4 regions of the Variovorax arabinosiphilus genome follow, and region 4 is predicted to be linked to each of the others. Evidence: predicted binding sites of a transcription regulator. Region 4 holds the regulator's gene; each other region holds the start of a gene.
The links. Region 4 encodes FNR, which switches genes on or off when oxygen is low (the NO sensors DNR and NnrR bind a similar motif). Its sites were predicted from a motif close to TTGATNNNNATCAA; they were not measured.

Region 1 (4,207 bases), on a different contig from region 4:
TGCTCGAGCTTGATCTGGTGCTGCACGTCGAACTCGCGCACGAAGTCGGCCATGTTGCCCACGCGTGCACCGCGGAAGGCGTAGATGCTCTGGTCGTCGTCGCCCACCGCGATGACGCTGCTGTCGCCCGGCACGAAGCGGCCGTCGACCGTCTGGCCCGACAGCATCTTGATCCAGGCGTACTGCAGGCGGTTGGTGTCCTGGAACTCGTCGATCAGGATGTGGCGGAAGCGCCGCTGGTAGTGCTCGCGGACCGGGTCGTTGTCGCGCAGCAGCTCGTAGCTGCGCAGCATCAGTTCGCCGAAGTCGACCACGCCTTCGCGCTGGCACTGCTCTTCGTAGAGCTGGTAGATCTCGACCTTCTTGCGGTCGTCTTCGCTGCGCACCTCGACATCGCGCGGACGCAGCCCGTCTTCCTTGGCGCCGGCAATGAACCACTGCGTCTGCTTGGCCGGAAAACGCTCGTCGTCGACGTTGAACTGCTTCATCAGCCGCTTGATGGCCGAGAGCTGGTCCTGCGTGTCGAGGATCTGGAAGGTCGACGGCAGGTTGGCCAATTTCCAGTGCGCGCGCAGGAAGCGGTTGCACAGGCCGTGGAAGGTGCCGATCCACATGCCGCGCACATTGACCGGCAGCATCGCGGTCAGCCGCGTCATCATCTCCTTCGCCGCCTTGTTAGTGAAGGTCACGGCGAGGATGCCGCCAGGCGACACCTGGCCGGTCTGCATCAGCCAGGCGATGCGGGTGGTGAGCACCCGCGTCTTGCCGGAGCCGGCCCCGGCGAGGATCAGCGCGTTGCCGGCAGGCAGCGTGACCGCCGCGAGCTGCTCGGGGTTGAGGTTGGCGAGCAGGGGCGAAGCGGCCGCTGGGAAAGAGGGGGCGCCGGCGGAGGCGTCGTGCGAGCCGAAAAGGGACATCCCGGCATTGTAGGAACCCGGGGTGCGCGCGGCGCCCTCGCTGCTTATTTCACCAGCTTCAGCGTGCCCTTCATGATCGCCGAGTGGCCGGGGAAGGAACAGAAGTAGGTGTAGCTCTCGGCCGCGCCGAGCTTGGCCACCGCAAAGGTCACACTGTCGCTTTCGCCACCGCCGACGATTTTGGTGTGGGCCACGACGCGCGCGTCGCCAGCCTTCACATAGTTCTGCGGCAGGCCGGCCGCGATGCCGTCGGTTGCGACGGCCTGCACGTCGGCCGTCTTCGCCAGCACCCAGTTGTGGCCCATGGCCTGCTTCGGCAGCTTGCCGGCGTGCTTGAGCTTGACGGTGAAGTCCTTGCACGTCTTGCTCACCTCGAGGGTGGCCTTGTTGAACTGCATGGCGTCGTTGCCTTCGATTTCGACGGTGCAGTCGGCGGCGAAGACGGAAGACGAGGCAAGTGCCAGAACGGCGATGGCGGCGAGACGATGGCGAAGCATGGGAAGGGACTCCAGGAATGACGGCCGCGGCACCGGAGTGCGCCGCGGTGCACGCATTGTCGAGCGCAGCCACCGGCAAACACTGACCTGCATCAAGCCGGCTGCAACGCGCCGTCGCCCCGTGCCGATGCCGCGGAACTCTTGCCCTACATCAAGGACGCGGAACGCGCGCCTGCCGACACTGACTCCCGGCTGCCGACCCCGTGTGTCGGCCACAACTGGAGTCCTAGACCATGAAGAAGAACCTCGCCCGCGCCCTCGTTGCCGCTACCCTGCTCGGCACGCTGTGCGCCGTTCCTGCGCTGGCGCAGGAAGCCCAGGGCAACTGGCTGGTGCGTGCCCGTGCCGTGCGCCTCGACCCTGCCAACAAGTCGGACGCCATCGGCGCACTGGCCGTGCCGGAGGATGCGATCACGATCAACAAGAAGACGATTCCCGAAGTCGACATCACCTACTTCTTCACACCGAACATCGCGGCGGAGCTGGTGCTGACCGTGCCGCAGAAGCAGCGCGTGACCATCGAGCAAAGCGCGCTCGGCGGCCCAGTGGACATCGGCACCTTCAAGCACCTGCCGCCGACGCTGACGCTGCAGTACCACTTCCTGCCCGAGGGCACGTTCCGCCCCTATGTCGGTGCCGGCTTCAACTACACGCGCATCAGCTCGACCAACCTCAACGTGCCGACCGTCGGCCGGCTGGACCTGGACCACAACAGCTTCGGCTTGGCCGTGGGCGCCGGTTTCGACATCAAGGTCGCCAAGAACGTGTTCCTGAACTTCGACGTGAAGAAGGTGCAGATCCGCACCGACGTGAGCCTGAACGGCAACAAGCTGTCGACGGTCAAGGTCGACCCGCTGCTGATCGGCGTGGGCATCGGCTACCGCTTCTAGAAATTGGCCCCCCCCCGAAGCGGCGCACTGCGTGTCGCCGCCGCCCCCTCGAGGGGGCGATACCAGCGGCCTGGCAAAGCCACTTCCGCGGTATCCCTGGCCTCCGCCGCACCGGTTCGTCAATGTGGTTTCGCGCCCACGTAGGGGAGAACCGAGAGCGGAGATCATCGCTGCGAATAAGGTCTATACGAAAGTCACGTCGCACGCGAACCGGCACCTGCCTAGAATCGGTCACCGGGCCCAAGTTTCTTGTCGCCCGGTTTTTTTGCGTCTGCAGGGCGCGAATCGACCGGGCCGGGACCAAGCGCCCACGCCGCCGGAAATCGTTCCGCGGTGCACCTTCACAGGAGCTTGGTTTCTCATGCAGATCTTCGACTACGACAACATCCTGCTGCTGCCGCGCAAATGCCGCGTGGAAAGCCGTTCGGAATGCGACGCGAGCGTCACACTCGGCGGCCGCAGCTTCCGCATCCCGGTCGTGCCGGCCAACATGAAGACGGTGGTCGACGAGCGCATCAGCCTCTGGCTGGCGCAGCACGGCTATTTCTATGTGATGCACCGCTTCGACCTCGACAACGTCAAGTTCGTGAAGCACATGCACGCCAAGGGCACCTTCGCCTCGATCTCGCTGGGGGTGAAGCAGGCGGACTACGATACGGTCGACCAGTTGGCCGCGGCCGGCCTCGTGCCGGAATACATCACGATCGACATCGCGCACGGCCATGCCGACACGGTGAAGAACATGATCGCCTACCTCAAGGACAAGCTGCCTAAGAGCTTCGTGATCGCGGGCAATGTGGGTACGCCCGAGGCCGTCATCGACCTGGAGAACTGGGGCGCCGACGCGACCAAAGTCGGCATCGGCCCGGGCAAGGTCTGCATCACCAAGCTCAAGACCGGGTTCGGCACGGGTGGCTGGCAGCTGAGCGCGCTCAAGTGGTGTGCGCGGGTGGCGACCAAGCCCATCATTGCCGACGGCGGCATCCGCGACCATGGCGACATCGCCAAGAGCATCCGCTTCGGCGCGTCGATGGTGATGATCGGTTCGCTGTTCGCGGGCCATGAAGAGTCGCCCGGCAAGACGGTCGAGGTCGACGGCGTGCTCTTCAAGGAGTACTACGGCTCGGCCAGCGACTTCAACAAGGGCGAGTACAAGCATGTCGAAGGCAAGCGCATCCTCGAGCCGATCAAAGGCAAGCTGGCCGACACGCTGATCGAGATGGAGCAGGACGTGCAGAGCTCCATCAGCTATGCCGGCGGCAAGGCGCTGATGGACATCCGCAAGGTCAACTACGTCACGCTCGGCGGCGCCAACGAAGGCGAACACCTGCTGATGTAGCGCCTGCTCACCGCCGCGTCAGGCGTCCAGCAGGTCGACGGCGTGGTGGTGCAGCGCATGGGCCGGGTCGGCCAGCGCCTCGACGATGCTGAAGTGGTTGAGGCCCGGCAGCAGTTCGCAGACCGGCACGGTCTTCGTGCCCCATGCCTTGCGGATCACGGCGTTCTGGGCATGGAAGGCTTCGCTCTCGTCGGCACCGGCCACGGTGTAGAGCGTGCCGCGTTTCGGTGCCGGCCACAGCGCCGGGCTCGCACGTCGCGCATCCTCCTCGGTCAGCCGCAGCGAATCGGCCAGGAAAGGCACATGCCGAATCTCCCGCAGGTCGTGCAGGCCCGAGATCGACAGCGCATTGCGCACCAGCCCGGCGGGCAGATCCGGCGCCACCGCCTGCCAGTCGCAGGCCAGCAGCATCGCCGCCAGATGCCCCCCCGCCGAGTGACCGGCCACGGTGATGCGCGAAGGATCACCGCCATAGGCGGCGACATGGCGCCACGTCCAGGCCAGGGCCTGCACCATCTGCAGCGCGATCGCCGGGATCGTCACTGGCGCGGCCTCGGTGCCGGG
Region 2 (4,207 bases), 460 kb from region 4:
GATCGCCATTGCAGATGCTCCGTGAATGAAGTGGCTATTGTCGGGCGTCGCCGGCGGGGCCTGGAGGGTGTCAGCGCGCGGACGGCTTCGGCGGCAAGCCGATGGCCAGGTAGGCCATCCGGCGGTCACGCATCAGCAGCAGCGCGACACTGCCGCCACCCGGCGGCAATGCGGCGAGCAGGCGTTTGAAGTCGGCGACGTGTGCCACGCGCTGGTCATTGACAGCGATGACCACATCGCCCGGCCGGACTCCTTCGCTGCGCGCGAGCCCCGCGGCATCGTGCACCCACAGACCGCTGTCGATGCGAAGCTGCAGGCGCTGTGCAGGGGTGAGTTCGCGCAGCGTCAAGCCGAGGTCATCGGTCCACGCGAGGTCGCTGGGCGGGGCGTCGTGGGGCGTGCTGCCCGGTTGAAGGGCCAGCGTGACGCGGACGGTGGTGTTGGCGCCGCGCCGCCAGACCGTCAGGCGGCACCGCGTGCCGGCCGGCCGTGCGGCGATGGCATCGAGCAGGTCCATGGGGCGGGCCATGGGCACACCATCGATCGCGGTCACGATGTCGCCGACCGCCAGACCGGCGGCGTGCGCCGGACCGCCGTCGTGCACCTGCACGACCAGAGCGCCCGTGGTGCCGGGCGCGGCGAACGACTGCGCGAGTGCCGGCGTCACTTCCTGGAACTCGGCGCCCAGGTGCACACGCCGGACGATGCCGTTGTCGCGCAACGCATGGGCAATCTTCAGCGCCAGATTGATGGGGACCGCGAAGGAGATGCCCATGTAGCCGCCATTGCCGCTGTAGATCAGCGCATTGATCGCTACCACCTCGCCCCGGCTGTTGAAGAGGGGACCGCCGGAACTGCCGGGGTTGATGGCGACGTCGGTCTGGATGAAGGGAATGTCGCCCCCGCCATTGAGAAAGCGCCCGGTGGCGCTGACCACACCAGCGGTGAAGGTGCCATGGAAACCGAAGGGCGCGCCGATCGCCGCCACCCAGTCGCCCGTGGCCAGTTGGGAGGAGTCGCCCATGGCGGCAGTGGGCAGCCCGGTGGCCGCGATCTTGAGCACGCCCACGTCGCTGCGCGCGTCGAGACCCACCACACGTGCACGGAAGCGCCGGCCGTCGTCGAGTCGCACCTGGATGTCGTCCACGTTGCGGATCACGTGCGCGCTCGTGAGGATGTAGCCATCGCTGGACAGGATCAGGCCCGAGGCGAGATCGCGGATCTGGCTGAGCTGCACGCTCGCCGGGAGCGGCCAGGCCAGCCGGTCGGCGAAGTCGTTTTCCGGCATGAACTCGAGTTCAGGGCTCGCATCGCGCCCGATGCGAAGCGTCGCAATGTCCACCACGCTGGCGCTGCGTCGTGTCACCAGCGACGCGAACCCCGACTCGACCCGCGAGTCGGGCATGCGGCCGTCGCGCAGCGCTGCCGGCGGGGCCGCCAGCGGCGCGCACCCGCCCAGCAACAGGAGCCCGCCGACGAAGGCCGCGGCGTGCCAGAGGGACAGCTTGCCGACGGCGGTGTCCTCAGGTGTCTGCCGAGGTGTCGCGCACGAGCAGCACCGGCACCGTGCTCGCGCGCACCACCAGGTCGGCGTCGCTGCCGAGCGCCAGTCGGCTGAAGCCGCGGCGGCCGTGCGTGCCCATCACGATGAGGTCACAGCCGCTCTTGCGGGCCTCGTCCACCAGCGCGTCGGCAATGCGGCCTTGCGTGACTTCGCACAGGGCCGTGTCGGCCTCCACGTCGGCTTCGGCGGCGGTGCGTGCAGCCCGCTCCAGCAATGCATGGCCGTCGTCGCGCAGGCGCTGGATCGAGAGCTCGAAGCTGTTCATCGACGAGAGCTCGACCAATGTGGGGAATTCATCGATGACGTGCACCAGATGCAGCTTGCCTTTGGTCTTCTGCGCGTCGGCGAATCGGATCGCCTCGCGCAGGCCGCGCTCGGCCGTCTTGCTGCCGTCGAGCGGAACCAGGATGTAGCGGTACATGGTGTGTCTCCTTGAGAAGCCGTCGGGTCACCATCCTGCGCCGGTGCCGCGCGCCGTGCCTTGCGGTGGATCAAATGCGGGAGACGAGCGCGGTTTTCTGGTTTTGGGCGACTACGCTTGCGCCGTCGCGGCCGTGCCTGGCGTCGGCGCCCGGGCACGCCTCGCATCGATCAGGCGGGCCGCCAGCTGTGCCGTCATTTCCAGCCGCGCGAGATCACGCTGGCGCGCCTCTTCCGCCAGATCACAGCATGGACCGTACAGGGTGCCGTAGACCCGCCCGTCGAGCAGGACGACCGGGACGCTCACATAGCAGGCGGCGTTCGTCGTCCGCGGGACGGCCTGGCGCGCCATGGCGAAGTCGAGCGGGTTGCCGAAGCAGGCCGTATGAAAACTGCCGTACGCGGCACCGTTGGGCGATCGCTGCACGCGGCGACCGTCGACCAGCTCGAGGACGAAGGCGGCGTCGGTCGCATGCTGCTCCCGCAGGATGCGCAGGACGGTGCGCAATGCGTCGTCGACGATCGGGTCGCTTTGGTCGGCCGTGGCGACGGCGAGTTCGCAAATGCGGACCTCCAGCGCACCGGGCGCATAGTCGAAATCGAAGCCGGTCGGCGGATCGTGCGGTACGTGCTGTGGCTGGTTCATGTGCGTCCCTGGTGAGGGGTTCATTGGACGCCAGTGAATCGATAAAAGAGTACTAATGTTCTCGTTGTTTTGCGGGATTTGTCACTTAAAGCATTACAACGGACTTCCCGTGCCGCGCATATCGGGCGAAAGCCATGCCTAATCTAGGTTATCGACAGACGGTGACAAAGATCATCGAATGTGAACTAAAGAACTCGGTTCCATCCGGTTCCGATACCTACAACAGCAACGGGCCCGGCCCGACGAGGATGAAGAAATGACTGCTGATCTGCGCCGCATTGCACTGACCGTGGACGAGCCGTGGCCGGGCCTGTATTTCTGGGTGCTGCAGGAAGAGAACGACGACGCGGGTGTCTACGAGCCGATCGATGCGGCCGACGCGCCCGCCAAGACCTACCAGGCGGCGCTGGCGGCAGGTTACATGGCGCTGCAGGCGGCGGCCGGTGCTGATGGCCCGCGCCGTGGCGAACTCGCCGCGCCGACGTTCATCAGCCCCTCCTTCGACGTCGCCCACACGACGATCCAGTAGCCGACGGCAAGGCCGATCGATGTCGCGCCGACAGGCTTAGGACTCGCTCGCCGGCTGCACAGCGCTGATGATGACGGGTGAGGGCGACAGTGCGGCCAGGGCCGCCGGGCCGCTGAGTTCGTCGGGCGCTGTCTGGGCAAAGGCGCGGCGCTGGTACATCGCCTGACGTCGCGCCCGTGCATTGCGGATGGCGATGCTCTGGCGGCGTACCAGATCGCGCACCTCGTCTTCCGCCGCGACGAGATCGATCCGCGCACGCAGCAGGGCGCCGACGCGCTCGGGTTCGGGCCACATCCAGGTGGGGAGCAAGGCCCAGGACGCCTTGAGTGGATCGCGCAGGACGTCGTAGGCGTGCTGATCCACGGCGTAGGCCGTTTCCAGATTGGCCACGGCGCCGGCGAATTCCACTTCCCATTGACTCATGAGCACCTCCGAGTGACCCACAAGTATGTCCGTCGACGACTGTTAAACAGTGTCAATTTATTCACGCCGGGCAGGCTTTGTTGACCTGGGGCGGGCTTCCGGGGGCCTCCGCACCCGCCGAAAATCGAAGAAACCAGCGCGTCAGTGAGGCGGCGACCGCCGCGCATGCCGCCCACCAAGGTCCACCCGTGTCACTTCTGCTCCTTCATCAGCTCGCTCAAGCGCCGCTTCCGGTCAACCTGTTCTCGGGGGAGGAAGTCGATGGCCTGCGCGTCTTGCACCTGGCGGGGCACGTGAAGGCGACCATCCCCTTGCCGGTGCGCACGCTGCATGGTTATGACCAGCCGCCCGCGACGGTGGAGGCTGTCACGCCGCAGGGCCTGCGGATGCTGCGCCGCTTTCCGATGAAGAAGCCAACCGGCGAATCGATTCGACCTGCGAAGGCGGCTCGCAAGCGCCTGCTGGGCCGGTTCTGAGGTTCTGACTCAACGCGTCGACTCGTCCAGTGTCGCGATGGAGGCGGCGACGCGCGCGGCCATCGCCTGGGTGAGCACGATCTGCGAACGGCTCAGGGTCATCAGCATGCCGATACCGACCCCCGCTGCCGAGGCCAGGGCCACCACGA
Region 3 (4,207 bases), 840 kb from region 4:
CACCTCGAGCCGCTGCTCGCGCAGCTCGGTCATCAACTCGTCGAACTCGCGCGCCAGATCGCCGCGCTCGTCGTTGGCGATGACATCGAGCCTGACTTGGCTGTCCGGCGAGCGGCGCAGGGTGCGAATCGCATTGCTCAGCGCCTCCAGCGGACGCATGACCCAGGCCGTGCCCAGCCAAACCAGCAGCGCGCAGCCCAGGCCCAGCCAAAACAACTGCAGAAGGAGGTTTCGCCTCGCCTGCTCCAGCGGTGCATAGGCGGCACGGGCCGGCACGATCAGGCGCAGATCCCAGTCGGCGCTACTCACGGTGGCGTGCGTGGCCAGGTCGTTCTCGGTGCCGCCGGCGAAGGCGACGGCGGCTGCGGCGGCGGGCTTGAGCAGCAGCGCCGAATCGGGATGCATGACGACCCGCGGCGACTCGCCGCGCGTGACGATCTCGTAGTAGCCCGCGCGGCCGACCGTGGCGCGGCTGAGATCGCCGAGCACATTGGCGCGCTGCAAGTTCAGCGCCGCACCCAGCACGCCAACCAGCTCGCCATCCGGTCCTTCGACGGGCACGGCCATGACCACGGCTGGCTCCAGGCGGCCTTTGGTGAGCAGGGGCGCCGAGATAGCCGGCTCGCGCCGGTCGCGCACCCGCTTGAAATAGTCGCGATCGGCCACGTTCGGTGGCTGGGCCGCAGGCGGATGGATGGCAACGATATCGCCGTCCAGCGCTGCCAGCGCGGCGTTGTCGAACATCGCGCGCAAGTCCCTGTCCGCCAGAAACCGCTGCCGGGCCGCGGGATCTGCAAAGCCGCCCGCGCCGAGTTCGCGGGCTGCGCGCGCCAGGGCAGCCATGTGAACGCCCAGCTTGTAGTCGAGGTCCGCCGCGGCGCTCTCCGTCAACGCCTGCTGCTGTTCGCGCATCAAGCCGACGTACTCGCTCGACAGGCTCCGGTACTGCCACCAGCCCGTTGCACCCACCAGCGCGAGCAAGAGCGAGGTGATGAGCAGCGCCGTCTTCGTTCTCAGCTTGAGCCGCACGGGCTTTCCTTCTCGCGCACGACGGCGGCGGTGGTTCGGGGCTGCATTTTCTGATGATAGCAACGGCTTTCCTTGGCCGCAGTCTCGCGATGGAGGCAGTTCGGGCAACCGTTCACGCGACGGTGCCTCCGTGCGCGCCACGCACGCATCGCGAGAACTTGCCTCGATGCCGGCGCTCCTGGGGGCAAACCCCTCTCATGACATCGGCGACTGGGGCTACATCGGCGTCGTGCCCTTGCTGACCGGCCTGGTCGGCACCTGCCCGCTCTACACCCTCCTGGGCTTGAGCACCTGCCCGCGCGACGGGCGCTCCGACGCCACGCGCACTTGATTCAGCGCAAGGCAGCGGCGCCGGCCGATGCCTACAGTGACCCGATGCCTTGAACCATGAGAGGAAGCCATGAGCAACATCCTGGTGGTCGTCTATTCATTCACCGGCACCTCGCGGCAGGTCGCGGAGCTGCTGTCCGGCCAGCAGGGCTGGCAGGTCGCGCACATCGTCGACGCACAGCCGCGCCGGGGCCTGCTCGGCAACGTGCGCTGCGTGCTCGATTCGCTCCTGCACCGACGTCCCGAGATCCGCTACGACGGCCCGCCGCCCAGCGCCTTCGATGCGGTGGTGCTGGTCTCGCCGATCTGGATGCTGCAACTGGCCGGTCCGATGCGCAGCTTTCTCGCGTTTCAGGCCCACCAGCTGCCCAGCGTGGCCGTCCTTTCCGTGATGGGGGGACGCGGCGCATCGAACGCCGCGGCGGAAGTCGGCGTGATCCTCGGCCGGGAGCCGATTCTCAGCGCATCCGTCACCATGCGCGAGGTCGAGGACGGCAGCTGCGCCGCGCGACTGCAGCCCTTCGGGACCGCCATCGGCAGTGCCACTCACTCGCAGGCCGTGGTGCGTCCCGTCACCTTGTCGCCCCAATCGACCTGAGGACCGCACCCGGCTCGCCACGTGCCGATCCGCGTTCCTGCCGCAGCATGGCGCGCAAGGCCCGCCTGGACTCAGAGCGGTGGCCCCAGCCCGATCGGTGCCGGCACGACGTTCACGATGCGGGTGAACAGCGCGTTGTATTCGAAGTCCGCGACATGACCGGTCAGCGGGTCGCGGTTCTGCGCGAAGGCCTCGTCCAGCGCACGCCAGTCGTCCGCGGTCAGCACCCGTTCGGCCAACGGCAGGATCTCTCGCTCCTCCAGCGCCATGTGGGCCAGGTAGAAGTCGACGTAGGCGCCGACGGCGCGCTCGAAGGCCTCGCGCCGCGCATCGCCCAGCATCTCGAAGGCGAGCAGCGCATGCTCGACGTCGCGGATCCGGCGCTCGCCGTGCGCGTGGTCGCCGTCCAGCTGATCGAGCAGGTCGCGCGACATCGGCGTCCGGGCACGCAGCTTCGGGAACAGCAGCCCGGACTCCTTGCGGTGATGCCGCTTCTCCGGGAACTCGTCCACGTAGAAGAGCATGGCGCGCAGCGTCGCGAAGTCGGGCAGGCTGCCCTTGATGCGGTGCTGCTCGAGCAGGAGGACGATGGAGCGAAGGACCGCCGACAGCGCGGCGTGCTCCTGGCGGATGATGCGGACCGTGGTTCCCGTCATGGCGTGTTCCTTTGCATGCCTGAAGGGTCGCGCCTTTGGCGCCCGCCGCCTTGCGCCAGATCAATCGATGCGCCACGCAGGCGCGCCGGCGGCTTGATCGATGTCAACCGGTGCCGCCGTGAGGGCTCAGGCGCGCTAGACGCCGGCGCACCAGGTCGCCTCGATCCAGGCGATGTCGATCGGGCCGTGCGTGGCGACCTCGATGGCGCTGCGCTGCTCGTCGGCCCGCAGCGGCTCGTGCAATGCGAACTGGCGCTCCAGCACCGCCACGCCCGCTTCCGAGGCGTCGGTGCCCGCGACGCTTCGCGCAGCCACCATGGCAGCAGCATCTTGACGCGGCGCCGCCCGGCGCGACACTGCGGACATGGACACGCGCAACCCGTCGGCAGCAATGGTCGGCCTGGCCGTGGCGCTGGGCATCGGACTCATCGTCGGCATCGAACGCGAACGCCGCAAGGCCCAGGGCGACCGGCGGACGGCGGCGGGCCTGCGCACCTTCGCGATCGCCGCCGTGGCCGGCGCGGTGGCGCAGGTGATCCAGGCGGGGTCGCTCGTTCCCATCGGCGGGGCGCTCGTCGCCGCGCTGGCGGTCGTGTCGCACTGGAAGAGCCGCTCGCGTGATCCGGGCATGACCACGGAACTCGCCCTCTTCGCGACCTACCTCATCGGCGTGCTCTGCGTGATCGACCCCGCGCTCGGCGCGGCCTGCGGCACGGGGCTCGCGCTGCTGCTGGCGGCCCGCCGCAGGCTGCACCGGTTCGCGACCGAGTTGCTGAGCGAACAGGAGCTGCACGACGGCGTCCTGCTGGCGGCGCTCGCGCTGATCGTGCTGCCCTTCATTCCGGTGGGGCCGATCGACATGCTGGGTGGCATCGCTGCCCGGCCGCTGGCGGCGATGGTGCTTGTCATCATGGCGATACAGGCCGCAGGCCAGGCCGCGGTGCGCTGGCTGGGCGTGCGCGGCGGCCTGCTGGCCGCCGGCTTCGCGTCGGGCTTCGTCTCGAGCACGGCCACCGTGGCGTCCTTCGGCCACCGCGCGCGTCGGCAACCGCAGGACGTCCGCCTGCTGGCAGGCGCTGCAGCCCTCTCGGCGGTGGCCACCTGGGTGCTGGCCCTGGCGATGACCACCGCGCTGTCGCCCCAGGCGGGCCTCGCACTGCTGCCGGTAGCAGCAGCCGGTGCCGCCGGTGCCGCGGCCGTGGGCATGCTGCCGCTCCTGGGGTCGGCGCCATCGCCTGCCGCCGGGCGCGGATCGCTCGAAGCGCCCGCGGACACCGGCAGCGCGCTGCGCCCCCGTGAAGCGATCGCTGTCGCGCTCACCCTGGCCCTGGTCGCGTTGCTCGTGGGCACAGCCCAGCGCCACTTCGGCAACGCCGGGCTGCAGTTCGGTGTCGCCCTCGCAGCGCTGGTCGACGCGCATGCACCGGTGGCCTCGCTCGCCTCGCTGCACGCGGCCGGCAACCTGCCGACGCAGCGCTTCATCCTCGGCGTGCTCATCGCGGTCGGCGCCAACACGCTCACGCGCTGCGCCGTGGCGCTGATGACCGGCGGCATCCCGTATGCGCTGCGCGTGGGAGCGGCGCTGGGGACGAGC
Region 4 (4,207 bases):
GCACGCCCGACCCGGTGGTGTCGGAGGACTACTACCGCCAGGGCATCGAGATCAACAAGACGCTGGCCGACAAGAGGCTGCTGCCCGCGCAGACCGGCCGCAACCATGCCGCCACGCCGAGCGACGACGTGCCGCTGCCCAAGCGCTGAGCCCCCGCGATGAAACGCCGCATCCGCCGCCTGGCCTGGATTCTCTGGCCGTCGTTCCTGCTGGCCTGCGTGGTCGAGATGCTGGTGTTCGCCATGGTCGACCCGAGCGACGTGCACTGGCGCGGCGAACCGTTGCCGCTGTCGCGCCAGGGGCTCTACACCGCGAGCTTCTTCGTCTTCTGGATCTTGGCGATGGGCTCGAGCGCGCTGACCGCGCTGCTCGCGATGTCGCGCCGCGAGGTCAACACGCCGGGGGATGGAGCCTGACATCGCGGCCTTGCGGCCTGTCGAGCTTCAGGGGACGGTGCGGTACGTCGTGCGTTGCGATGAGCCGCCACCGGACGTGATGAGCAGGCGGCCACTGATGGCCACCATGCCGGGCATGCTGAAGGCCGAGCCCATCGGGCGCTCAAGCTTCCAGCTCTCTAGGTCTGCGGACGACACGGCGTAGAAGTTGTAGTTGTTGGCATTGATGAACAAGCGACCATTGAGCACGGCGCATTGAGTGCTCCCCTTCGGAAAGCCCGTCGGATAGCCACCATGCACCACCCAATTCACACCATCGCCTGAGGTCGCCACGGCATCACCGACGACCAGCAGGGAGCCTTGCCAATTCAGCGCGCACGATGGAGTGCCGATCGCGGTGGGCAAGGTGTCCGCGACCTTGGTCCAGTTGATGCCGTCGTCCAACGATGTCCACAGGTCGCGGAACGTGCCGCTCGCGTTGCGGCCACCCGTCACATAGAGCGCGCCGCCCACTTTGGCCATCACATGGTTGCGGCGGCCTGTGAACGGGGCTGCTGCTGTTCTCTGCTGCCAGTTTGTGCCGTCGAATTTCCAGACCTGGCTCAGGTATTGCGGCTGCAGTTTGCCGTACGTGGCAACGGACTGGCCTCCCGCCAGGTAAAGACCCACGCCGTCACTCGCCAGCGCAAAGCCCGCCGCGAGCGGCGAGGGGTTGGTCGCTGGCGCTCTGTTGGCCCAGGTGCTGCCCAGATCGGCGGTGACCCAGGTCTCCATGACGCCGGTGTAGAAGCCGGCTGTCACCACCACGGGTGTGCTGCCGATGTAGCTCAACGCGAAGTTGTCGAGAAAGCCGGGGGTGGTCTGCGCGGCTTCCCAGCGCTGGTAACTCAGAGCGGCGGGATCGACCACGGTGATCGCATAGGGCACCTGCCAGGGAGATCCGTCGACAGGGCGGGCGCAGGTGAGCGGGGCGTCGTAGCACACGCGTACCTCGAAGCTGCCGGTGTGTACGCCGGGCGCCAAGGCGGGGTTCGTGCTCATGGCCGCCAGGTACTTCAACGCGGAAAGAGATGTCACGCTCCCCGAAGTGGCGGTGATGACGCCTTTCGAATCGATGATTGCAAGGTTGATGGGCTCTGCGATGGTCCTGCTCGACGTCGCTTCGATGGAAAACGGCGTCGATGTGCCGGGCAGCATCGTCACATCCAACTTCGACGGAGAGAACGTGAGCCAGGCGCCCGCGGCGTTGACGGGGGCGACCGGATTGCTGCCCGCGCCGTCTGGATCACTGCTTCCGCCACCTCCACCGCCGCCCCCACCGCCGCCACATCCCACCACACAGGCTGCGATGAACGCAGCAAACACAAACGCAGATTTCCAACGCCGCATGTTCCCCCCTCGTGACTTGTTTGTTGGGCTTGCTCAAAGCCCTGCAAAGATAAAGCGGCGAGAGGTTACTTTATGTTGCGAATCGACGCAACGCCGGCGCGGCGATGCGCGGCTTCAACACGCCGGAGCGTTGACCAGCCGGCGCAGCTTGTCGGCGTCGACGATGCGCACATGGCGCTGCTGCACCGCGACGATGCCATCCTCGACGAACTTCGACAGCGTGCGGCTCACCGTCTCGAGCTTGAGGCCGAGGTAGCTGCCGATCTCCTCGCGCGTCATGCGCAGCACCAGCTCCGATTGCGAGAAGCCACGCGCATGCAGGCGCTGCACCAGGTTCAGCAGGAAGGCGGCGAGGCGCTCCTCGGCCCGCATGCTGCCCAGCAACAGCATCACGCCGTGCTCGCGCACGATCTCGCGGCTCATGATCTGGTGCACATGCCGCTGCAGGGCCGTCACCTCGCGCGAGAGTTCCTCGATGCGGTCGAAGGGCATCACGCAGACCTCCGCGTCTTCCAGCGCCACCGCGTCGCAGGTGTGGTGGTCGTTCACGATGCCGTCCAGCCCGATGATCTCGCCGGCCATCTGGAAGCCGGTGACCTGGTCGCGGCCGTCCTCCGAGGTCACGCGGGTCTTGAAGACGCCGGTGCGGATGGCGTAGAGCGAGGTGAAACGCTCGCCGTTGTGGAACAGCGTTTCGCGCCGCTTCACCTTGCGGCGCGTGGCGACGATCTCGTCGATGCGCCGGAGGTCGGCGGGCTGCAGGCCGACCGGCATGCACAGCTCGCGCAGGTTGCAGTTGGAACAGGCGACTTTGATGGTTTCGGGGGTCATGGGCTGCGGGCCGGCAGGCGAGGAGGGCGGTGCTGGCACGTCGGTGGTTTGAGGGAATTGTTCGCGAGCGGCGGGTGCGCAGGCTTGACGGGCGTCAATGAAGAAGGGCCCCGTTGGCGGCACAGTTGACGAGCCCTCCGCGCCCCACCACCATGCCATCCACCATCCTTACCGAATCCGCCGCGCCGAGCCGGCTGCAGTTGGTTCCCCCGTCTGCCGCACCCGCCGCGCCCGCCATGACGCCCGCGACCCTCAAGCGCTTCGACGTCTCCGGCCCGCGCTATACCTCATATCCGACGGCGGACCGCTTCGTCGAGGCCTTCGGCAGCGACGACTACGCGCAGGCGCTGCGCCAGCGCCGCACGGGCTCCAGCGCCCGGGCGCTGCCGCTGTCGCTCTATGTGCACGTGCCGTTCTGCGCGTCACTGTGCTACTTCTGCGCCTGCAACAAGATCGTGACCAAGCACCACGAGCGCGCCGACGACTACCTGCGCTACCTGGCGCGCGAGGTCGACCTGCAGGTGGCGCAACTCGGGCGTGGCGCGCTGGTAAGTCAGCTGCACCTGGGGGGCGGTACGCCGACCTTCCTGGACGACGCCGGTCTCGGCCGCCTCATGGACATCCTGCGCAGCGCCTTCGTGCTGGCGCCCGACGGCGAGTATTCGATCGAGATCGATCCGCGCACCATCGACGAGGGCCGGCTTGAGAAGCTGGCGGCGATGGGCTTCAACCGCCTGAGCTTCGGCGTGCAGGACTTCGACCCCGCCGTGCAGAAGGCGGTGCACCGCATCCAGCCTGCGGCGCAGGTGTTCGACCTGATGGCGGCGGCGCGGCGCCTGGGCTTCGCGTCGGTCAACGTCGACCTGATCTACGGCCTGCCGAAGCAGACCGCCTCGTCCTTCGACCGCACGCTGGCGCAGATCTGCGAACTGCGGCCCGACCGCATCGCACTCTATGCCTATGCCCACCTGCCGGAGCGCTTCAAGCCGCAGCGCCGCATCGAGGCCGCCGAGCTGCCCGACGCGGCGACCAAGGTCGACATGCTGTCGCGCTCGATCGCCGCACTCACCGCGGCCGGCTACGTCTACATCGGCATGGACCACTTCGCACTGCCGACCGACGCGCTCGCCATCGCCAAGCGCCAGGGCCGGTTGCACCGCAACTTCCAGGGCTACAGCACGCAGCCCGACTGCGACCTGGTGGCGCTGGGCGTGTCGGCCATCGGCCGCGTCGGCGCCACCTACAACCAGAACGCGAAGACGCTGGAGGAGTACTACGACCTGCTCGACCAGGGTCGCCTGCCGGTGGTGCGCGGCCTGGCGCTGTCGCGCGACGACGTGCTGCGGCGCTCGGTGATCATGGCGCTGATGTGCCAGGGGCAGGTGAACTTCGAGTCGATCGCGCTGGCCCACCTGATCGATTTCCGCCGGCATTTCGCCGCCGAGCTCGAAGCGCTCGAGCCGCTGGCCGCCCAGGGTCTGGTGACGCTCGGCGAGCACGAGATCGAGGTGACGCCGACCGGCTGGTTCTTCGTGCGCGCCATCGCGATGGTGTTCGACCGCTACCTGCAGGCCGACCGCAACCGCACCCGC

Region 1: the regulator FNR is predicted to act here: its motif matches at 1,556-1,569, upstream of QTH86_RS24370 (OmpW/AlkL family protein).
Region 2: the regulator FNR is predicted to act here: its motif matches at 2,046-2,059, upstream of QTH86_RS03195 (universal stress protein).
Region 3: the regulator FNR is predicted to act here: its motif matches at 2,707-2,720, upstream of QTH86_RS09355 (hemerythrin domain-containing protein).

Annotation. Positions count from the first base shown of each region.
Region 1 is NZ_JASZYB010000004.1:351,554-355,760, forward strand. Features, by position in the region: gene QTH86_RS24360 (UvrD-helicase domain-containing protein) at 1-917, opposite strand, end outside; gene azu (azurin) at 962-1,414, opposite strand; gene QTH86_RS24370 (OmpW/AlkL family protein) at 1,648-2,304, shown strand; gene QTH86_RS24375 (GMP reductase) at 2,666-3,643, shown strand; gene QTH86_RS24380 (alpha/beta hydrolase) at 3,662-4,207, opposite strand, start outside.
Region 2 is NZ_JASZYB010000001.1:670,307-674,513, forward strand. Features, by position in the region: gene QTH86_RS03185 (hypothetical protein) at 1-9, opposite strand, end outside; gene QTH86_RS03190 (trypsin-like peptidase domain-containing protein) at 71-1,405, opposite strand; gene QTH86_RS03195 (universal stress protein) at 1,524-1,985, opposite strand; gene QTH86_RS03200 (hypothetical protein) at 2,097-2,630, opposite strand; gene QTH86_RS03205 (hypothetical protein) at 2,887-3,159, shown strand; gene QTH86_RS03210 (hypothetical protein) at 3,196-3,582, opposite strand; gene QTH86_RS03215 (hypothetical protein) at 3,771-4,058, shown strand; gene QTH86_RS03220 (hypothetical protein) at 4,068-4,207, opposite strand, start outside.
Region 3 is NZ_JASZYB010000001.1:1,965,473-1,969,679, forward strand. Features, by position in the region: gene QTH86_RS09340 (PAS domain-containing protein) at 1-1,029, opposite strand, end outside; gene QTH86_RS09345 (YgaP family membrane protein) at 1,196-1,360, shown strand; gene QTH86_RS09350 (flavodoxin family protein) at 1,430-1,957, shown strand; gene QTH86_RS09355 (hemerythrin domain-containing protein) at 2,029-2,613, opposite strand; gene QTH86_RS09360 (hypothetical protein) at 2,749-2,931, opposite strand; gene QTH86_RS09365 (MgtC/SapB family protein) at 2,978-4,207, shown strand, end outside.
Region 4 is NZ_JASZYB010000001.1:1,130,070-1,134,276, reverse strand. Features, by position in the region: gene QTH86_RS05485 (FixH family protein) at 1-149, shown strand, start outside; gene QTH86_RS05480 (hypothetical protein) at 159-416, shown strand; gene QTH86_RS05475 (Kelch repeat-containing protein) at 444-1,784, opposite strand; gene fnr (fumarate/nitrate reduction transcriptional regulator Fnr) at 1,899-2,615, opposite strand; gene hemN (oxygen-independent coproporphyrinogen III oxidase) at 2,852-4,207, shown strand, end outside.